Regions from separate parts of the Pseudomonas pichavaramensis genome, predicted to be linked through region 3. Evidence: riboswitches for the same ligand, from Rfam matches in the RefSeq annotation. Region 3 holds a riboswitch; each other region holds the start of a gene.
What was found. Region 3 has a riboswitch for cobalamin ahead of ACJRW5_RS17955 (TonB-dependent receptor). Riboswitches for the same ligand answer to the same signal wherever they lie in the genome.
Positions count from the first base shown of each region.

Region 1 (3,273 bases), on a different contig from region 3:
TCCGACCTGGTGGCCTTCAGCGAGCGTTTCCCCGAGCGCTATTTCGACGTGGCGATCGCCGAGCAGCATGCCGTGACCCTGGCGGCCGGCATGGCCTGCGAGGGCGCCAAGCCGGTGGTGGCGATCTACTCCACCTTCCTCCAGCGCGCCTACGACCAGCTGATCCATGACGTGGCCGTGCAGCACCTCGACGTGCTGTTCGCCATCGACCGCGCCGGCCTGGTCGGCGAGGACGGTCCGACCCACGCCGGCAGCTTCGACCTGTCCTACCTGCGCTGCATCCCCGGCATGCTGGTGATGACACCGAGCGACGAGAACGAGATGCGCCGCATGCTCACCACCGGCCATCTGTTCGACGGCCCGGCAGCCGTGCGCTACCCGCGCGGTACCGGCCCCAACGCGCCGCTCGACGCGGGCCTGGAACCGCTGGAAATCGGCAAGGCGCTGGTTCGCCGCCAAGGCAAGCACGTTGCCCTGCTGGCCTTCGGCGTACAGCTGGCCGAAGCCCTGCGGGTTGGCGAGACGCTGGACGCCACCGTGGTCGACATGCGCTTCGTCAAACCCCTGGACGAAGCCCTGCTACGTGAACTGGCGAGCAGCCACGAGCTGCTGGTGAGCATTGAAGAAAACAGCATCATGGGTGGCGCCGGCAGCGCGGTCAGCGAATTCTTCGCCGTCGAGAACCGCCTGGTGCCGATGCTGCACCTCGGCCTGCCGGACTACTACGTCGAACATGCCAAGCCCAGCCAGATGCTCGCCGAGTGCGGCCTGGACGAAGCCGGCATCGAACGCGCGGTACGCGAGCGCCTGAACTCGCTCTGAGCATGAGCCCCGCTCATCGCCGAATGAGCCGGGCTTGCTTGTCATGCACCTGCGCGCGCACTAAGGTGCGCGCACTTCATGTTCCGCCAGGGTGCGCTGCGCAAGCGGCGTCAGCAAGCCGTTGAAAACGTAGGCGAGGCAGGCAAGACAAGGCAAGAACGGCCGAAAAAGCGGAGTTTACGAGTTGTAAATGAGCATTTTGAGGGCGTTCTTAACGCAGTATTGCCAACGCAGGTAGTTTTCAACGGTCTGCTGAACGGGAAGTCGGTGCGCACTCCATGAGCAACCCCGACGCTGCCCCCGCAACGGTAATCGACTGCACGCACTGAGCGTGTACCGCGTCCAACAGCCACTGGGTCATGCCTGGGAAGGCGGATGCGGGTCGAGAGCCCGGAGACCGGCCAAGGCGGTGCGACTGGTGTTGCGGAGGGCAGCACGGTCAAGCGCTGCCCTGTCTGCGCTTGCGCCTGCCCTCCTCGAAAGTCTGCCGACCTTTGAGGAAAGATAATGAAACTGTCTCGTCTGGCTCTGGCCATCGCCCTGACACCAAGCCTGGCTCTGGCCGAAACACCGTCTCGCGACGACGCCCTGAAACTCGACGATACGTTGATAACCGTCAACCGCGATGTCCAGAAACGAAGCGAAAGCAGCGCAGCGGTCAGCGTCTTTACCCGTGCCGATATCGAGCGCCTGCGCCCAGCCAGCGTCAATGAATTGCTCGCCCGGGTTCCCGGGGTACAGGTGATACAAAACGGCGGCCGTGGCAGCAATACCAGCCTGTTCATTCGCGGAACCAACAATGCGCAGAGCTTGGTGCTGATCGATGGTCAACGTACAGGCTCTGTCTCCTCCGGCGGCGCCAGCCTGCAGTATCTGAACGTCGAGCAGATTGAACGTATAGAAGTGCTGCGCGGCTCCCGCTCCGCACTCTATGGCGCCGATGCCATCGGTGGCGTGGTGCAGATATTCACTCGTCGAGATCAGGGTGAAGGCATTCATCCCTACCTGCGCATCGCCGGCGGCAGCCAGGGAACCTGGGAACGCAGCCTCGGCGTATCCGGTGGCGACCAGCAGACACGCTACAGCCTCAACACCAGCCTGGAAGAAACCGCCGGCATCGATCGCACCGGCCCCTCCTGGGCATCCGATGCCGATCACGACGCCTATCGCAATCGCGCCTTCAGCCTCAACTTCAGCCACCGCTTCAATGACGATCTGCAGATTGGCCTCAGCGCACTCGACCAGAGGGGTAAGAGTGAGTACGACAACCCCTATGGCCGCTGGGATGACAGCACCTTTACCAGCTTCCCGGCCAAGCCCTACAGCGATTACAGCCTCAACAGCCTATCGGCCTTCGTCGATGCCCGGCTCAACGAAATCTGGAACAGCCGCCTGGAAATCGGCCACGGCGAGGACAAACTGGAAGATCGCGACAAGCTGTTCGCCGGCACCGATGCATTCAACAGCTACCGCAACTCGGTCGCCTGGCTGAACAACCTCGACCTAGGGAATGGCCACGGCCTGCTGCTCGGCGCCGATTACCAGAAGGACAAGCTGCACAGCAGCACTGCCTACGACGAGGAAAGCCGCTGGAACCAGGCCGGCTTCATTCAGCACAGCTATCGCGGCGAGCACTTCAGTACCGAACTGGGCCTACGCCACGACAAGAACCAGCAATTTGGTAGCGAGAATACCTGGAACGCCGCTCTGAGCGCGCCGCTCGACACAACCAACGACGTGGTCCTGTCTTACGCCGAAGGCTTCCGCGTGCCCACTTTCAACGACCTCTACGGCCCTGCTTCCTGGGGCGCCAACCCGGATCTCGCCCCGGAAAAATCGAAGAGCTACGAGTTGCAATGGCGCAGCCAACTGGCCGAAAAGACGCGCCTCGAAGCCTCGATCTACCGCACCGATGTCCGCGACCTGATCGCCTACGTGTGGAACACGAGCACCTTCGTCGGTCGCAACTACAACGTCGACACGGCCCGCATCAATGGTTTCGAAGCCTCGTTGCAACATGAACTGCTTGGCTGGCAAGCCGCGCTGGGGCTGAGCCTGATCGATCCACGTGATCGCGACAGCGGCCATACCCTGCAACGTCGCGCCAAACGCACGCTGAACCTGGATATCGACCGTAAAATCGGTACTTTCGGCATTGGCGCCAGTTGGCAGTTGGTCAGCCGCAGCTTCGACGACCCCGCCAACAATCGTGAAATCGCCGGCTACGGCGTACTCGATCTGCGCGGCAGTTGGCAGGCCAATCAGGAGCTGGGCTTCGATATCAAACTCAACAATCTGCTGGACAAGGGCTACAGCCGCGTCCTCTATCAGAACGCCGAGGACTCCCGATACCATGGCTACCGTGAGCAGCCTCTCAGCCTCCTGCTCGGCATGACCTGGACGCCCAACCTCTAATTGGATACAAACGTGTAGGGTTGATCCCGGTGCGCA
Region 1 is NZ_JBJKFJ010000010.1:47,007-50,279, reverse strand. It holds gene dxs (1-deoxy-D-xylulose-5-phosphate synthase) at 1-822, shown strand, start outside; cobalamin riboswitch at 1,034-1,242, shown strand; gene ACJRW5_RS16995 (TonB-dependent receptor domain-containing protein) at 1,330-3,237, shown strand.
Region 1: linked by a shared signal. The riboswitch ahead of ACJRW5_RS16995 (TonB-dependent receptor domain-containing protein) and the one ahead of ACJRW5_RS17955 (TonB-dependent receptor) in region 3 are both predicted to bind cobalamin.

Region 2 (3,273 bases), on a different contig from region 3:
CAGGGCCGCACTGCCGGCCAGCAGGCCGAGCATACGACCACTGGCGCCCTGCTTGTCACGCAGCTCGTCGAGCAGGTAGAGCATGCCGCCACATTCGGCGAGCAGCGGCTTGCCGGCCTGATGATGGGCACGAATCGCCGCCGCCATGGCCTGGTTGCTCTCCAGTTCGGACAGGTATAACTCAGGGTAACCACCCGGCAGGTAGAGACTGTCCACCTCGGGCAAGGCGCTGTCGGCAAGCGGCGAGAAATAGCGTAACTCGGCACCAAGAGCCTGCAACAGGTCGAGGTTGGCCTGGTACAGGAAGGCAAAGGCTGCGTCCCGTGCCACGCCGATGCGCACGCCGCTCAGCAGCGCCTTTGGTTCGTCGATCGGCGGCGCGGCGAAGCTCACTGCAGGCGGCAAATCGACATCGGCGCTGGCGGCCAAGGCATCGGCGGCGGCATCCAGGCGGGCATCGAGATCGGCCAGCTCAGCCGCCTGCACCAGGCCCAGATGACGGCTGGGCAGTTCTACCGCCGCACTGCGTGGCAACGCGCCGAACCAGCGGATGGTCGATGGCAGGGCATCGCGCAGAATCTCGCCATGCCGCGTGCTGGCCACACGATTGCCAAGCACGCCGGCGAAAGGCAGGTCCGGCTGGAAAGTGGCAAGGCCATGAGCCAGGGCGCCGAAGGTCTGGGCCATGGCCGCACCATCGATCACAGCCAGTACCGGCACGCCGAAGTGGCGCGCCAGGTCGGCCGCAGAGGGCTTGCCGTCGAACAGGCCCATCACGCCTTCGATAAGGATCAGATCGGCCTCGCCGGCTGCCTGCCATAGCAGACGACGACTTTCCGCCTCGCCTACCATTGCCAGATCGAGCTGATAGACCGGTGCGCCACTGGCACGGGTATGGATCATCGGGTCGAGGAAATCCGGACCGCACTTGAAGACGCGCACGCGCCGTCCCTGACGCGTGTGCAGGCGTGCCAATGCCGCGGTGACGGTGGTCTTGCCCTGGCCGGAAGCGGGCGCGGCGATCAATAACGCCGGACATTGGCGAGCGCTCATCAGAATTCGATGCCCTTTTGCGCCTTCACCCCAGCCTTGAAGGCATGCTTGACCAGGTTCATCTCGGTGACCGTGTCGGCCGCCTCGATCATCTCCGGCAAAGCGCCTCGCCCTGTCACCACCACATGCTGCAGCAGTGGTCGGGCCTCGATATCGGCGAGCACCGTCGCCAGTTCCAGATAGCCGTGTTTGAGGGCGATGTTCAGTTCATCCAGCACCACCAGTCCGACAGACTCGTCGGCCAACAGGCGCCGGGCCACGTCCCAGGCTTGCTGCGCCTTGGCGATATCGCGCTGACGATCCTGGGTCTCCCAGGTAAAGCCCTCGCCCATCACGTGGTAGCTGACTTCCTCGGGGAAACGGCGGAAAAAGGTTTCCTCTCCGGTGCTGGCCGCGCCCTTGATGAATTGCACCACGCCGACCTTGATGCCGTGGCCAAGAGCCCGGGCAACCATGCCGAAGGCACTGCTGCTCTTGCCTTTGCCATTACCGCTGTGCACCAGCAACAAGCCGTATTCATCCTGGGCCTGGGCGATCTTCTCGTCGATCAGGGCTTTCTTGCGCTGCATGCGCGCCTTGTGGCGCGCGTCGCGGTCAACGGACTCGCTCATGCTCTGCTCCTCGGCCGCAATCTCGCGCATTGCTCGTGCGGCAGCGTGAACGGCAGCCAGGAGAAGAGACGATTCTGCCCTCCTCATCCAGGCGCCAATAGCTGGTCGTGCATGCGGAAGACAAAAAAACGAACGCCCCGGAACAACCGGAGCGTTGGCCGGACAACGCCCTCCGCGATGCCGTGAAAACTGCGACAGGCCGGTCTCCGGGCTCGTGAGTGAACCAAAAGGTTCAGCGCCGCGCCTTCCCGTGCATTGCACAGTGGCCTTGAGCGGCGTTCGACTCACCTACCGTTGCGGGGGCAGCGCCGGAATGGGAACCGGCTTCCCTGTTTCACCCTTCGACCACCGCTTGCAGTGATTCGGGCACCTGAAGCAAGGCGCGCAGATTAGAGGCTGGCCACCCTGCACGTCAACGCTGATCCCGCTCAATGCCTGGGCATGAAGCCCGGCGGCTTGCGCGACAGCCACTCGACAAAGGTTCGCAGCCGCTCATCACTCAACAACGCCTCGCGAGTGTTGAAAGTGAGCGCCAACTCCTTCTCGCTGAACAATCGATGGATCTGGTTATGGCAGGCCCGGCAGACCCAGAGCGTGGCGGTGATGCGCTCATGTCGAGGGAAGCGCTTCTGCACGTAGACCTTGTCATGCAGCGCCTTGGGTATCAGATGATGGCGCGTCAACGCCACGGGGCGAGCGCAGAGTTCGCAGACCTCAGGCTGAGGCGGCAGGCGAATGGGCGCGACCATTATCTGGCTCAGGGATTGCGCGCGAGCTCAGGCGTAATCACTCGCTTGGCATCGAGGTAAACACGTTGCCAATAGACATTGTCGAGACTATCCAGGCGCACGGTTCCGCCGCTGGATGGCGCGTGCACGAAACGCCCCTCGCCCACATAGATGCCGGCATGACTGACCGAGCGCCCGCCGTTGGTGGCGAAGAACACCAGATCACCACTTTGCAGCGAATCGCGACGAACATCCGGCGTGCGCATCGCGCTCAGCTCACGAGTCGAACGCGGCAGGCTGATACCAGCGGCGTCGCGATAGACGTAGCCGATCAGACCACTGCAATCGAAACCGCCTTCCGGGGTATTGCCCCCATAACGGTAGGGTGTTCCAACCAGACCAAGCGCACGAAACAGTACATCCTCCGCACCACCCTGATAGGCAGAGGGCGCAGTGGACGGTATATAAACAGGCTTGGGAGCGGGAGCGTTACTGCTGCAGGCACTCAGCAGCAGAGCGAGGGAAACGAGGGCGACACGGGTCGTTACGGGCATAAGCGAGGCGATCCTGAGCCTGAATGGGCTCTACTGTGCCGCCTGGAGAGTAGTGGCGCAACCCCGAGGGCCACGCCATACGCCATCAGGGATGGATTCTGCTCGCAGCCTGATCGTCTGTAGGAGCCAGCGCCAGCACACGCTTGGCCTCCATGTAGCTGCGCTTCCAGTAACTGTCGTCCAGGCTGTCGATGCGCACACCGCCGCTGCGGCTGCTGCTGGAATGAATGAACTGATCGTCGCCCAGGTAAATGCCAGCATGGCTGACACGCCCACGCCCACGATTATTGAAGAGAATCAGGTCACCCGGCTCCAGATCGGCCCGCG
Region 2 is NZ_JBJKFJ010000005.1:208,751-212,023, reverse strand. It holds gene ACJRW5_RS10540 (cobyrinic acid a,c-diamide synthase CobB) at 1-1,053, opposite strand, end outside; gene cobO (cob(I)yrinic acid a,c-diamide adenosyltransferase) at 1,053-1,664, opposite strand; cobalamin riboswitch at 1,845-2,053, opposite strand; gene ACJRW5_RS10530 (hypothetical protein) at 2,093-2,413, opposite strand; gene ACJRW5_RS10525 (C40 family peptidase) at 2,422-2,946, opposite strand; gene ACJRW5_RS10520 (C40 family peptidase) at 3,032-3,273, opposite strand, start outside.
Region 2: linked by a shared signal. The riboswitch ahead of cobO (cob(I)yrinic acid a,c-diamide adenosyltransferase) and the one ahead of ACJRW5_RS17955 (TonB-dependent receptor) in region 3 are both predicted to bind cobalamin.

Region 3 (3,273 bases):
TGGTAGGCGGCCAGCGTCCACTCGCCCTGCCCGTTCCAGAATGCCTGCTTGAGACCGATCTCCGTTTGCTTGGCCTCGGCCAGGTCGTAGCTCTGCTGGGCAACGTTGAGCGTCAGCAGGTTGTTCACCCCCTCGGTGCTGGTGGCGTACTGGCCGTACAGCGACAGCTCCGGGGTCAGGGCGAAGACCAGACCGGCGCGCCAGTTATCGCCACTCAGGCTGCGATCCGCACGGCTGCCATCGACCAGCGCATCACGCTGGATATGCACCTGATCGCGACGCACACCGGTGACCAGCGACAGGCGCTCGGTCAGCTGGGTACGGTTCTCGGCGAACAGCGAAAACTGCCGCGCCAGGTTGCGCTCGCGCGGGCCGTAGCCCTGCGGGTCGGTGCTCTGGTACTGACCGCCGCCGGAGCCGGCCAATGGCACGCTGTCGCTGAAGCTGCTGGCGAAATCGTGCTGGCGGGCGAAATGGATGCGGTTGTAATCCACGCCGACCACGGTGCGGCTGTCGAGACCGAACAGGTCGTGGTCGAGGGTGAAGCTCTGGCGGTCTCCGAGCTGCTCCTGGGTGTGCTTGATGTTGTAGAACTCGCTGCGCTCGACCCTGTCGCCCGGCTGCCAACGGTAGGCCTCGGCGTTGCGCCAGTAGCGCTGGGTCTTGATGTAGTAGAGCTGGTTGCTTGCCGTCAGCGCATCGCTGATGCGCCAATCGGTCACCAGACGGGTGATCTGGTCGTTGTAGCGGATCTCGGCATCATCGACGTTGTAGTTGCGCTCGCGCAGGCTCTCGCGAAACTTGCCATCGACCAGCGGCGTGCCGAGGTAGCGCTCAGGGTCCTGGTCGCCGTGATCGTGGGACAGGGTGAAGCTCAGCGCATCACTGGCCTCCCAGCGCAGCGCGGCACTGATCGCCAGGCTCGCGGAATCACCACGGTCGACCCAACCATTGCTGGCCTGCTGGTTGATATTGAAGCGATAGCTCAGCGCGTCGCTCAGCGAGCCGCCGCTGTCCAGCGCGGCCTGGCGGCGGTCGTCGCTGCCGTAGCCGAGGCGCAGCTGGTTGCGGATCTCGCCCGCGAACGGCTTCTTCGGCAGCACATTGATCACCGCGCCAGTCGCACCCTCGCCGTAAAGCACCGAGGCCGGGCCGCGCAGCACGTCGATGCGCGCCACCGACCAAGTGTCCACCGGAAAGGTCACGGTGCCGGCACCGACGTACTGGCGGGTGCCGTCATACAGCTGCATGGTCGCCGAGTGGCCGGTGAAGCCGCGCGCCGACAGCGCCGTGCCGCCGTTGCCGGGGCTGCCGACGAAGCTGATGCCGGGCGTGCGGGTCACAGCATCCTGCAGCGTCAGGTTGTTACGCTCGCGCACCTGCGCGCCACTCAGGCTGGTGGTGCTGGCGGGCGTTTGCAGGGCCGGCAGATCGAGGCGCGAACCGGCCGTGGTGGGCGTACGCAGCGTACTTTCACCCTCCTGCAGAGTCCTGGCCTGGACAGTCAACTCGGGTAGGTCGACGGGATCTTCGCTGGCCACGGCCAAGCCGCCAAACGCCAATGCGAGTGGCAAGGAGCAATACAACGGGGAGTGAGACACGGCAGAACGTCCAGATTTGCGCGGGGAAACCGACCTCGCCGGCACCAGGCCCATGCGCTCATCGGCGTGTGATGACAGCGAGGGGTCATGGTCGGAAGGCATAATGTTATTGTTATAACATAACATTATCGGTTTTTGCAGCCGCTCTACCCGGCCACTTGGCTGGTGCAGGACGCCCTGAAATAAAGGGTTGTTGAAGCGGAAATGGCGCGCCATAAGAGTTCCATCGTCAAAGGACAAGGCACGGCAATCCGATGGAAATGCGCAACGACAGACAGGAGCACGAACGCGCCCTACTGGAGTCAACGCCCGCCCACCGCGGGTTGCCAGACAGAGTGACTCCAGGCCGGTCTCCGGGCTTGCGAGGGTCATGAACGCATCGCCTTCCCATGCGCGTGGCGCACAGTGGCGTATAGATGCGGTCGCTCGCTTACCGTTGCGGGGGCAGCGTCGGACTTCAACCGACTTCCCGTTTCACCTCACGCGCGGCGGCGTGAGACACCTGAAGCGGGGGCGGATATGACCACCCACACCCGTTCAAGTCAAGGCGCGGGCCTATGTGAGGACACTTTGCTGGCGACTGCTTGCCGTATGAGCGGCTGGGCGGCATTGCGCATCAGCGGCAAACACTCCGAGCCGCATGCTCGCTGCCAGTCCGTTAAACCTTGTGCGCCGAACCTGAAGGAGCGGCGCCCCGCCGTGAATCGCGTACGACGCGGCTCCACCCGGGGCGGGGCCCCTACGCCCAGCGGCATCGGGATGCGTTATCTGATAAACATTAACCTCATGCCTGCTTATCGATCCGCAACTCCGGCAGCGCCCTGCCCGCCACCAGGCGCTCGTCGACCAGGCGAATGACTGCCGCCTCGTCCTTGATGCCATACCACTCACCCTGTGGATAAAGGCTCGCGGTCGGGCCCAGATCGCAGGGGAACTGGCACTGGCTGCGGGTGATATGCACCCCGCCCTCGCACTCCAGCCTGCCCGCCGCCTTGAGTCGCTGGCGCAGAGTTTTCCACAGCCCCAGCGCGCCCTTGCGTGTGCAGCGCGGGCCGTTGCACAGCAGCAGGCGCTGCGCATGTGGCGGAATCTGCGACCAGGCGTGGTGCTCCGGCACAGCGGGCACATCGCTGCAGGGAAGATGTGCGTCACGCTGCTCGAGCAACGCCCCCAGGCCATCGAGCCAGGCATCCTCCATGGCCGTGCAAATCACGAACACCTGCTCCCCGTCACCGCGCTCAGCGATGCGTTCACGCAGCCAGTCGCGGTGTGCGGCGTCGACGCGCGGCTCCAGATCGACCACCAGCAGTGGGCGCGGCGCCTGATCGATGGCCAGCCAGAAGCCGTCCTGCTCCGTATCAGCCAGATGCGCCTCGCCCAGCAGCGCCAGGATGCGCTGCTGCAAACGCTCGGCAGAAGCTCCACGGCTAAGGCCGGGGCCGATGAACAGAACGCGGGCGTAAGGGGTTTGGCTCATGTCGGTCTCCAAAACGGGCCGGCAGTCTAGCAGCGCGTCGTGGTCCGGAGGCAATCCGGCAGGTGATAGAAAGCCCGGTGCGCGCGGCGCACCCTACGGAATTAACGCAACACAGGCGTAGGGTGGATTTCGCTTTTCGCGTCCACCACATCGATCTCGCTTTGTAGGAGCCGCGCCTCGCGGCGAATACAGAAG
Region 3 is NZ_JBJKFJ010000011.1:46,585-49,857, reverse strand. It holds gene ACJRW5_RS17955 (TonB-dependent receptor) at 1-1,601, opposite strand, end outside; cobalamin riboswitch at 1,929-2,122, opposite strand; gene ACJRW5_RS17950 ((2Fe-2S) ferredoxin domain-containing protein) at 2,386-3,078, opposite strand.